Regions from separate parts of the Ensifer sp. M14 genome, predicted to be linked through region 2. Evidence: riboswitches for the same ligand, from Rfam matches in the RefSeq annotation. Region 2 holds a riboswitch; each other region holds the start of a gene.
The links. Region 2 has a riboswitch for thiamine pyrophosphate ahead of thiO (glycine oxidase ThiO). Riboswitches for the same ligand answer to the same signal wherever they lie in the genome.
Positions count from the first base shown of each region.

Region 1: linked by a shared signal. The riboswitch ahead of thiB (thiamine ABC transporter substrate binding subunit) and the one ahead of thiO (glycine oxidase ThiO) in region 2 are both predicted to bind thiamine pyrophosphate.
Region 3: linked by a shared signal. The riboswitch ahead of thiC (phosphomethylpyrimidine synthase ThiC) and the one ahead of thiO (glycine oxidase ThiO) in region 2 are both predicted to bind thiamine pyrophosphate.

Region 1 covers NZ_QJNR01000004.1:753,402-756,672, forward strand. Annotated here, with positions in the region: gene thiP (thiamine/thiamine pyrophosphate ABC transporter permease ThiP) at 1-199, opposite strand, end outside; gene thiB (thiamine ABC transporter substrate binding subunit) at 231-1,259, opposite strand; TPP riboswitch at 1,309-1,425, opposite strand; gene BLJAPNOD_RS03670 (thiamine diphosphokinase) at 1,603-2,253, shown strand; gene BLJAPNOD_RS03675 (ABC-F family ATP-binding cassette domain-containing protein) at 2,257-3,271, shown strand, end outside.
Region 2 covers NZ_QJNR01000018.1:481,688-484,958, forward strand. Annotated here, with positions in the region: gene BLJAPNOD_RS34770 (ABC transporter substrate-binding protein) at 1-711, shown strand, start outside; gene BLJAPNOD_RS35785 (hypothetical protein) at 1,192-1,368, shown strand; TPP riboswitch at 1,527-1,658, shown strand; gene thiO (glycine oxidase ThiO) at 1,880-2,875, shown strand; gene thiS (sulfur carrier protein ThiS) at 2,865-3,062, shown strand; gene BLJAPNOD_RS34785 (thiazole synthase) at 3,065-3,271, shown strand, end outside.
Region 3 covers NZ_QJNR01000014.1:321,243-324,513, reverse strand. Annotated here, with positions in the region: gene BLJAPNOD_RS30085 (sigma-54 dependent transcriptional regulator) at 1-1,271, shown strand, start outside; TPP riboswitch at 1,423-1,554, shown strand; gene thiC (phosphomethylpyrimidine synthase ThiC) at 1,649-3,271, shown strand, end outside.

The DNA.
Region 1 (3,271 bases), on a different contig from region 2:
CGATCGGGATGGCGAGCAGAACCGAGAGCAGCGTCGAAAGGCTCGCCTGAAGCAATGTGAAGCGGGTTACCCGCCAAATATAAGCGTCGAACAGTACGCCATTGCCGAAGTCGCCGCTCTGGAACAGAAGCGCTGCAATCGCCAGGCAGACAAACAGCAGGATGCCGCCGAGGCTCAGGGCCCCGGCGGTGATGGTGATCCTGTTTTCGGCTGGCGCGAACAAGCGCGCTTCAGTTCTTGCTCATGGCGGCGAGCCACTCGTCGATCCAGGCCTTGCGGTTGGCCGCGACCTCTTCCGATGGCAGCAGGAAGGTTTTTGCCGGATTGACCAGCTTGCCGAAAGCGTCCGGCAGCGGCTCCTTGGTGGCGGCGACCGGCATCATCCAGTTGGTGGTCGGGATGATCGACTGGAACTCCGGACCGGTCATGAAGCCGAGAAACTGCTTGGCAAGTTCCGGCTCCTGGGCGTTCTTGGTCATGCCGGCGACTTCGATCTGGATGTAGTGACCTTCCGAGAATTCGGCCGCCTGGTAGCGGTCGGTGTTCTCAGCCACCATGTGGTAGGCGGGAGACGTGGTGTAGGAGAGCACCATCGGCGCTTCGCCCTTGGTGAAGAGGCCATAGGCTTCCGACCAACCCGGTGTCACGGTCAGCACACGGTCCTTGAGCTTGGCCCAGGCGGCACCGGCTTCGTCGCCATAGACGGTCTTGACCCACAGAAGCAGGCCGAGACCCGGCGTCGATGTGCGCGGATCCTCGATGACGATCTTCTGCGACGGGTCGCCTTCGACCAGGTCCTTGAGGCTCTTCGGCGGCGTCTTCAGGGCCTGGGTGTCGTAGACCACGGCGAAATGGCCGTAATCATAGGGAAGGAAGGTGTCGTCTGAGAAATCGCCGGGCACCTTGACGCCTTCGGCCTCGATGCCGTGCGGCGCGAAGAAACCGGTGGCCTTGGCCTCGGCAACCAGGTTGGTATCGAGGCCGAGCACGATGTCGGCCTTGGAGGCGGCACCCTCGAGCTTCAGACGGGTCAACAGCTCGACACCATCGGCGACGCCGACATAGGTGACCTTGCATTCGCAGGTCTTTTCAAAGGCTTCGGCGATCTTGGCGCCCGGGCCCCATTCGGTGATGAAGCTTTCATAGGTGTAGACGGTCAGCGTCTTTTCGGCGGCTACGGCATTGGCCGCGAAGACGAGGCTTGCCGTTGCGGCAAGCGCTAGCCGGCTAAGGAACTTCAGTTGCGATGATTTGGACATGGCAGGCACCTCTCCCTAAAAATAATGTTGCATGGGAAAAGGGCGTATCGATCCGATCGCGTCTAATCCCTCCGCCGGTATGAGCCGGATCAGGTTCCGCGGGTTGGCGTTAAACGCCTCTCAGCCTTCGGCCGCATGCGGTCGGAAGGCACCCCGTTAGAGCGGGTAGAGATTTACCGCCGTGACGGTTTGATGGCAAGCGAAGTTTGAACGCCGGTATCCAGCAGCCCGACGCCCGCCAATGCTGCGAAGCCTGATGACATCAACGCAAAATCGCCAGATAGCGGCCCTGTTCGGTTTTCTTGCTTTTCCTTGGCCGTGCCTTTGCGCTATGGGCTTTGCCATGGCCCGATCCACCTTCACCATTCTGCTCGGCGGTGCACTCACCCCCACCGATCGCCTTGCGCGCCAGCTTGTAGGCAGCCGCTTCGTTGCGGCCGATGGCGGCATGCGGCATGCGCGGACCCTGGCGGTGACGCCCGATGTCTGGGTCGGCGATTTCGATTCGACCGAAGAGGCGCTGCTTGCCGAGTTTGCCGGCGTTCCGCGCGAGCCCTACCCCGCCGCCAAGGCGGCGACCGATGGCGAGATCGCCGTGGAAGCGGCGCTTTCGCGCGGTGCCGAAGCTTTGATCTTTGCCGGTGCGCTCGGAGGATCCCGCAGCGATCATGCCTTCCTGCACCTGCTTCAGGCGGCTGCGCTGTCCGAGCGCGGCTTGCCGGTGTTCATGACGTCGGGCGAGGAAGAGGCCTATCCGCTGCTTGCAGGCGAGATCGACATCGATCTGCCGAAGGGCAGCCTGTTCTCCATCCTCGGACTGACCGATCTCTTCGGGCTTACGATCGTCAATGCGCGTTATCCGCTCACCGATTTCACGCTGCCGTTCGGGTCTTCCCGCACCGTTTCCAATGTTGCGGAGGGTCCCCTTCGCATTTCCCTCGACACCGGCCGGGCGATTGTTCTCGCTCGCCCCTATGACCTTTCCGGAGCCTGAGCCTTGGCGCCTCCCATTCTGAAACTCGACGATATCTTCCTCACCTTCGGGGGCACGCCGCTTCTGGCCGGCGCCAACCTGCAGGTGGAGCCGGGGGACCGCATCTGCCTTGTCGGGCGCAACGGTTCGGGCAAGTCGACGCTGATGAAGATCGCCGCCGGCCTTGCCGAGGCACAATCGGGCGAAGTCTTCCGCCATCCGTCCTCGACGGTCCGCTACCTGCCCCAGGCGCCGGATTTCGAAGGCTACGACACGGTGCAGGCCTATGCGGAATCGGGCCTTGGTCCGAGCGACGATCCTTACCGCGTCGCCTATCTGCTGCAGCATCTGGGCCTGACCGGCGAAGAGGACCCCGCGCGGCTTTCCGGCGGCGAGGCCCGCCGTGCGGCGCTCGCGCGGGTGATGGCGCCCGAGCCGGATATCCTCCTGCTCGACGAGCCGACCAACCATCTCGACCTGCCGACGATCGAATGGCTCGAAGACGAGTTGACGCGCAGCCGGTCTGCCCTGGTGCTGATCTCGCACGACCGGCGGTTCCTGGAAAAGGTTTCGACCGCGACCGTCTGGCTCGACCGCGGCCAGTCGCGCCGGCTTGATCGTGGCTTCGGCCATTTCGAGGCCTGGCGCGACGAGGTGCTGGAGGCCGAAGAGCTGGAACAGCACAAACTCGGCAAGGCGATCGAGCGCGAGGAGCATTGGCTGCGCTACGGTGTCACCGCAAGGCGCAAGCGCAACATGCGCCGTCTCGGCGAATTGCAGGACATGCGTTCGCGCCATCGCGGCCACAAAGGCCCGCAGGGCTCCGTCCAGGCGAGCGCGTCCGACGCCAAGGAATCCGGCAAGCTGGTCATCGAGGCGGAAAAGATCACGAAGATCTACGGCGAGCGGACGATCGTCGCGCCGTTTTCGATCCGCGTGCATCGCGGCGACCGGATCGGCCTCGTCGGCCCGAATGGTGCCGGCAAGACCACGCTGTTGAAAATGCTGACCGGCCAGATCGAGCCGGACACCGGAACGG
Region 2 (3,271 bases):
CGAAAAGATCTCGGCCCAAACGCCTGTGCTGCCGGCGGTGCGCTCTTGCAGTCGACGGCGACGTTGCTCGCCTATCGAACCGGCGATGGCGGACCGACACCTGAGACCTGGGCCGATATGTGGGATAGCAAGACCTTTTCCGGCGAGCGGGCATTTCCCAATTTCGACGACCCCTGGCGTGTGATGGCAGCGGCGCTGCTTGCCGATGGCGTCAGCCGAGAAGAGCTGTTTCCGCTCGACGTGGAACGGGCGCTGAAAAAACTCGACGAAATCCGGCCCGCGGTTTCAGTCTGGTGGAAAACCGGCGATCAGAGTGTGCAAGGCTTTCGCAATGGCGACTATTCGATTGGGCAGATTTGGCTGACGCGCGCCAAGGCGATGCAGAACGAAGGTTTGCCGATTGGATGGTCCTATAAGGCATCGTTTCTGGTCGGCGACCGCATTGCGCTCGTCAAAGGAGCAAAGAATCGTGACAACGCGCTAAAACTGATGGCGTTCTGGCTGAATTCGCCGGAGGCGCAGGCAATGGCTTGCGAAGTGCTTTCGTGCACGCCGCCAAGCACCGACGCAATCGCCTTGATGTCGGAGGACGTGCGCAAGACGATGCCGCATGCGAACGAGGTTCGGGACTTTATGGTTGTCCCCGACGCTGAATGGATCAACGCCAATGCGGCGCAATTGCTGCAACGCTGGAACGAGTGGCTTCGCTAGCCCATAACGATGAAAAAGCCGCAAGCATGAAACCGACAGCTCGGATCCTCCCGGGAAAGATCTGGGCTGTCGCGCAATCTGGCGGCGCGCCGGAGAGCTGATAAAGGCACGCGCAAGCCGGAATACCTCCCCGTCTCATCCCATATGGCTCCTTGCGGCGGCTGCTACCCCGGTCTCGCGACACTCCAAAAGACGCGCGATGCGGCCACAGGACACGTCACCTGCACAGCCGTGACGCCTTGATTATCGCGCCTGCGCGTCTCCATGCCAGAAATGCTCGACCTGACACGGCGAGTTTGGGTATCAGACTGATTTGTCTGCGACGACCCTGTGAACATTGTCGTCGCAGGTCGAAACGCCCAGACCAGCAGGATGCTCATCGAGACGAACAACAAAGAGTCGTCCTTTGCGCATGATGCAGCCATCCAGCGGAACAAAACCGGCGCGGGATAAGTTGGCCTTCCAAATGAGGAGACCAACATGAGCACGATACCGACTGAACCTATCCCGACGCCGCCCGCTCCCGACCTGCCCCCAGGTCTGCCGCCGGACATGCCGCAGCCTCCTATCGAGGAACCAGAGCCCGACGTCCTTCCCGACGAGATTCCCAACCCAAACCCGGATGAAAATGACGAGCCGCCGAAGCACCTGAAATAGCTTCGCCATGCAGGCGCCCTCCTTGCAGATCATGATGACGGCGTCAGGCATGACGATGCGTTCCTTGCGCTGACCGCTACAAAATCTGGCGACCTACGTTGTCAACATGACCACCAAAACGACACTTGACAAAGCAGGGCATTGGCCTTTGAACTCGGTTCATTCACCAGGGGGGTCCTGACAAGGGGCTGAGATATTGCTGGGCGGATCGGCTTTTTCGACCGCAGCGCAATGACCCGTTGAACCTGATCCAGTTCATGCTGGCGTAGGGACGGTGGGAACGACGGCGCTGCGACAGCTCCTTTGCGATCGCTTGGACGTGTCTCTATCTTTCCAGCTCCAGGATCTGGGTCTCCAAACGTTAAAGTTGGAGCCAGCGAATGGTTTTTTCATATGCCGCACACGAACCGTATCGCAGATATAGACGGCAACACCGACGTCCGTTAGCGCAGCGGCGAATGGGCAAATGACCCTACCGCGACACCCAAGTATCGGATCGAGCGGAAGGCGAATGCAACCGGTGGTCATTAAGGGAGCGGGAGTCGTCGGTCTCGTCACGGCCTACGAACTGGCGCGGCGCGGCATTGAGGTCGACATTGTCGAGCGGGCCGAACGCATTGGCGCCGGTGCATCCTGGTTTGCCGGTGGCATGTTGGCACCCTGGTGTGAGCGCGAAGGTGCCGACGAAAAAGTCGAACGCCTCGGTGCGACAGCCATTGAGTGGTGGCAGGCGGCGATGCCCGACAAAGTCACGCAGGAGGGCACACTTGTCGTCGCCGCCCCACGTGACACTCGCGAGCTCGATCGGTTTTCGACACGAACCACCGGGTACAGATGGCTTGATGCCGACCAGATAGCCGCACTGGAACCGGATCTGGCCGGCCGCTTCTCGCGTGCACTCTTCTTCCCGAAGGAAGCGCATCTCGATCCAAGAGAGGCGCTGTCATCACTCCATGACACTTTAGTGGCCATGGGCGCGCGTTTTCACTTCGGCCAGACGCGCGATGCCACCGTCGACCACCGTGTCTCTTGGTCTATCGATTGCACCGGGCGTGCCAGGCTCCCGGATGACGCGGCTCTGCGGGGCGTGCGGGGCGAGATGCTCTATCTGCGCACCGGCGACATTCAACTGTCACGTCCAGTGCGCTTCCTGCATCCACGACACCCCATCTATGTCGTTCCACGGCGTGAGCGCGTCTTCATGGTCGGGGCAACAATGATTGAGAGCGAATTGTCCGGTCCTATCGCGGCACGGTCACTGATGGAGCTCTTGAACGCCGCCTACGCCCTGCACCCGGCCTTCGGCGAGGCGCAGATTACTGAAACTGGAACTGGTATTCGCCCCGCCTACCCCGACAATCTGCCGAGGATCACGCGAACCGGCTCAATCTATTCCCTGAACGGCATGTATCGACACGGTTTCCTGCTCTCGCCGGCCCTAGCGCATGACGTTGCGGAACTTCTGCTCAACCCGGACCACAGATCGGAGTTCTATGATGAACCTTAACGTCAATGGCGAGGAGCAGGAGATCGCCTGCTCGACGCTCGCCGAACTGATGGCAGCACTCGACTATGAAGGAAGCTGGCTGGCGACCGCTGTCAACGGCGAACTCGTTCACGCGGCCGACCGCGATGGATGGCGCTTACGCGATCATGATCGCATCGAAATTCTCTCGCCGATGAAAGGTGGCTGAACATGCTGCAAGTCTACGACACGGAAATCACCTCTCGACTGCTCCTGGGCACAGCAGGCTATCCATCTCCAGCCGTGCTTTCGGCCGCCGTGCGAGCTTCAGGGACACAAATCATCACGGTCTCGTTGAGGAGAGAAACAGCCGGCGGCAAAGCGGGAGGTGCGTTTTTCGAACTGATCCGCGCGCTCGGGACGAGGATACTGCCGAAC
Region 3 (3,271 bases), on a different contig from region 2:
TTCCCGGCGCTGCGGAAGCGCTCGCCGTGCTCGGCCCAGACTTTGCCGGTATCGTCATTAGCGATATCCGCATGCCGGGGATCGACGGCCTGACGCTGTTTCGCCGCATCGCCGGCTTCGATCCCGACCTTCCCGTCATTTTGGTCACCGGCCACGGCGACATCCCCATGGCCGTCCAGGCCCTGCAGGACGGCGTCTACGATTTCATCCCCAAACCCTTTGCCGCCGAACGCCTGGTGCAGAGCGCGCGTCGCGCCTTGGAAAAACGCCGACTGGTGATGGAGAACCGTGCACTGAAACGCGCTGCCGAAACAGCAGGCGAAAGCCTGCCGCTGATTGGCCAGACCCCTGTCATGGAACGCTTGCGCCAGACGTTGCGACATATCGCCGACACCGACGTCGACGTGCTTGTTGCCGGCGAGACCGGCAGCGGCAAGGAAGTGGTCGCGACACTGCTGCACAAATGGAGCCGGCGCCGCGACGGGAATTTCGTGGCGCTCAACTGCGGCGCGCTGCCGGAAACGGTGATCGAAAGCGAACTCTTCGGCCACGAACAAGGTGCTTTTACCGGCGCGCTTAAGAAACGCATCGGCCGTATCGAGCATGCGAGCGGCGGCACGCTTTTCCTCGACGAAATCGAAGCCATGCCACCGGCGACGCAGGTGAAGATGCTGCGCGTGCTCGAAGCCCGCGAAATCACCCCGCTCGGCACCAATCTCGTCCGCCCCGTTGATATCCGCGTGATCGCCGCGGCCAAGATCGATCTCGGCGATCCAGCCCAACGGGGCGATTTCCGCGAGGATCTCTATTTCCGGCTGAATGTCGTCACGCTTTCGATCCCGCCATTGCGCGAGCGCCGGGACGATATCCCGCTTCTCTTTTCGCATTTCCTGACGCGGGCGGCGGAACGCTTCAAGCGCGACGTGGCGGATATCTCGCCAGCCGTGCGCCACCACCTGATGTCCCATTCCTGGCCGGGCAATGTGCGCGAGCTCTCGCATTTCGCCGAACGCGTCGCCCTTGGCGTCGAAGGTGCGCTCGGACAAGCGACCGCCAGCGCGTCCTTACCCGGCAGCGCCCTGCCCGAACGACTCGAGCGCTATGAGGCGGAAATCCTGAAAGAGGTGCTGCGGGCGCAGCGCGGCGACGTCAAGGCGACGATCGAGGCGCTCGGCATTCCGCGCAAGACCTTCTACGACAAGCTGCAGCGGCACGGCATCAACCGGGCGGACTATGCCGAGCGCCCGGCATCCGAAAAGCCTGTTCGCTAAAACATTTCCTAAGAGCGCGAAGCGGCATTTTGCCAGAAAACGCGCCAAGAGAGCATCCAAACCGGACACAGCCTGCCGCACGATCAACAGGCGAAGGCCACAACCTTCGGATTAGCGCTTGACGGCGCATCCGGATCGATGGCTATCTCACGACATTCACCAGGGGGGTCCCGTCAAGGGGCTGAGATTCTGCTGGTCGGACCGGCTTTGCCGACCGAGGCGCAGTGACCCGTTGAACCTGATCCAGTTCATACTGGCGTAGGGACGGTGCAGACATCGACGCCACGATTCCGCCATTCCCGCGGAATTTCGGGCGGACGTGTCTTTTCCTTCCGGCTTCAGAACTGGGTCTCCAACCGCAAACTTGGAGCCTCATCATGAATATTGCCACCAACCCCGCAGACCTCTCCGTCACCAAAGGCCCTCTTCCCGCCTCGAAAAAGGTCTATAAGTCAGGGACGATCCATCCCGAGATCCGCGTGCCGATGCGCGAGATTGCCCTGCACCCGACGTCGGGCGAGCCGCCGGTCACGGTCTATGATGCCTCCGGCCCCTACACCGTCGAAGACGCAAACATCCGCATCGAGGACGGCCTGCCACGACCGCGCCGCAACTGGATCATTGCGCGCGGCGATGTCGAAGCCTACGACGGACGCAGCGTTCGACCGGAGGATAACGGCTTTGCGACCGGCGAGCGGCTGACGCCGACCTTTCCCTTCCGTCACCCGCCGCTGCGCGCAACCGGCCGGCGCGCGGTGACACAGCTTGCCTATGCACGTGCCGGCATCATCACGCCGGAGATGGAGTTCGTCGCCATCCGCGAAAATATCGGTCGCGACGCCGCACGCCCCACATCGCGCGACGGCGAAAGCTTCGGCGCCCATATCCCCGATCACGTCACGGCCGAGTTCGTCCGTCAGGAGATTGCCAGCGGCCGCGCCGTGCTGCCGGCCAACATCAACCACCCGGAATCGGAACCGATGATCATCGGCCGGAACTTCCTGGTGAAGATCAACGCCAATATCGGCAATTCGGCCGTCACATCCTCAATGGCCGAGGAAGTGGAGAAGATGGTCTGGGCAACGCGCTGGGGCGCCGATACGGTCATGGACCTTTCGACCGGGCGCAACATCCACAACATCCGCGAATGGATCATCCGCAACTCGCCCGTGCCGATCGGCACCGTGCCGCTCTACCAGGCATTGGAAAAGGTCAACGGCATCGCCGAGGATCTCACATGGGAGGTCTATCGCGACACGCTGATCGAGCAGGCGGAACAGGGCGTCGACTACTTCACCATCCATGCCGGTGTCAGGCTTCATTATATTCCGCTCACCGTCGACCGCGTCACCGGCATTGTCTCGCGCGGCGGTTCGATCATGGCCAAATGGTGCCTGCACCACCACAAGGAGAGCTTTCTCTACGAGCACTTCGAAGAGATCTGCGACATCTGCCGCGCCTATGACGTCTCATTCTCGCTCGGTGACGGCCTGCGCCCCGGCTCGATTGCGGACGCCAACGACGCGGCACAATTTGCCGAGCTGGAAACGCTGGGCGAGCTGACGAAGATCGCCTGGGCCAAAGACTGCCAGGTGATGATCGAGGGACCCGGCCACGTGCCGATGCACAAGATCAAGGAAAACATGGACAAGCAGCTCGCGGTCTGCGGCGAGGCGCCGTTCTACACGCTCGGACCGCTGACGACCGACATCGCGCCCGGCTACGACCACATCACCTCAGGGATCGGTGCGGCGATGATCGGCTGGTTCGGCACCGCCATGCTCTGCTACGTGACGCCGAAGGAACATCTGGGTCTGCCCGACCGCAATGACGTGAAGACCGGGGTGATCACCTACAAGATCGCCGCTCACGCCGCAGACCTCGCCAAAGGGCACCCGGCCGCCCGCACCCGTGACGACGCCCTCTCGCGCGCCCGTTTCGAGTTCCGCTGGGAGGACCAGTTCAATCTGTCGCTCGACCCTGAAACGGCACGCTCCTTC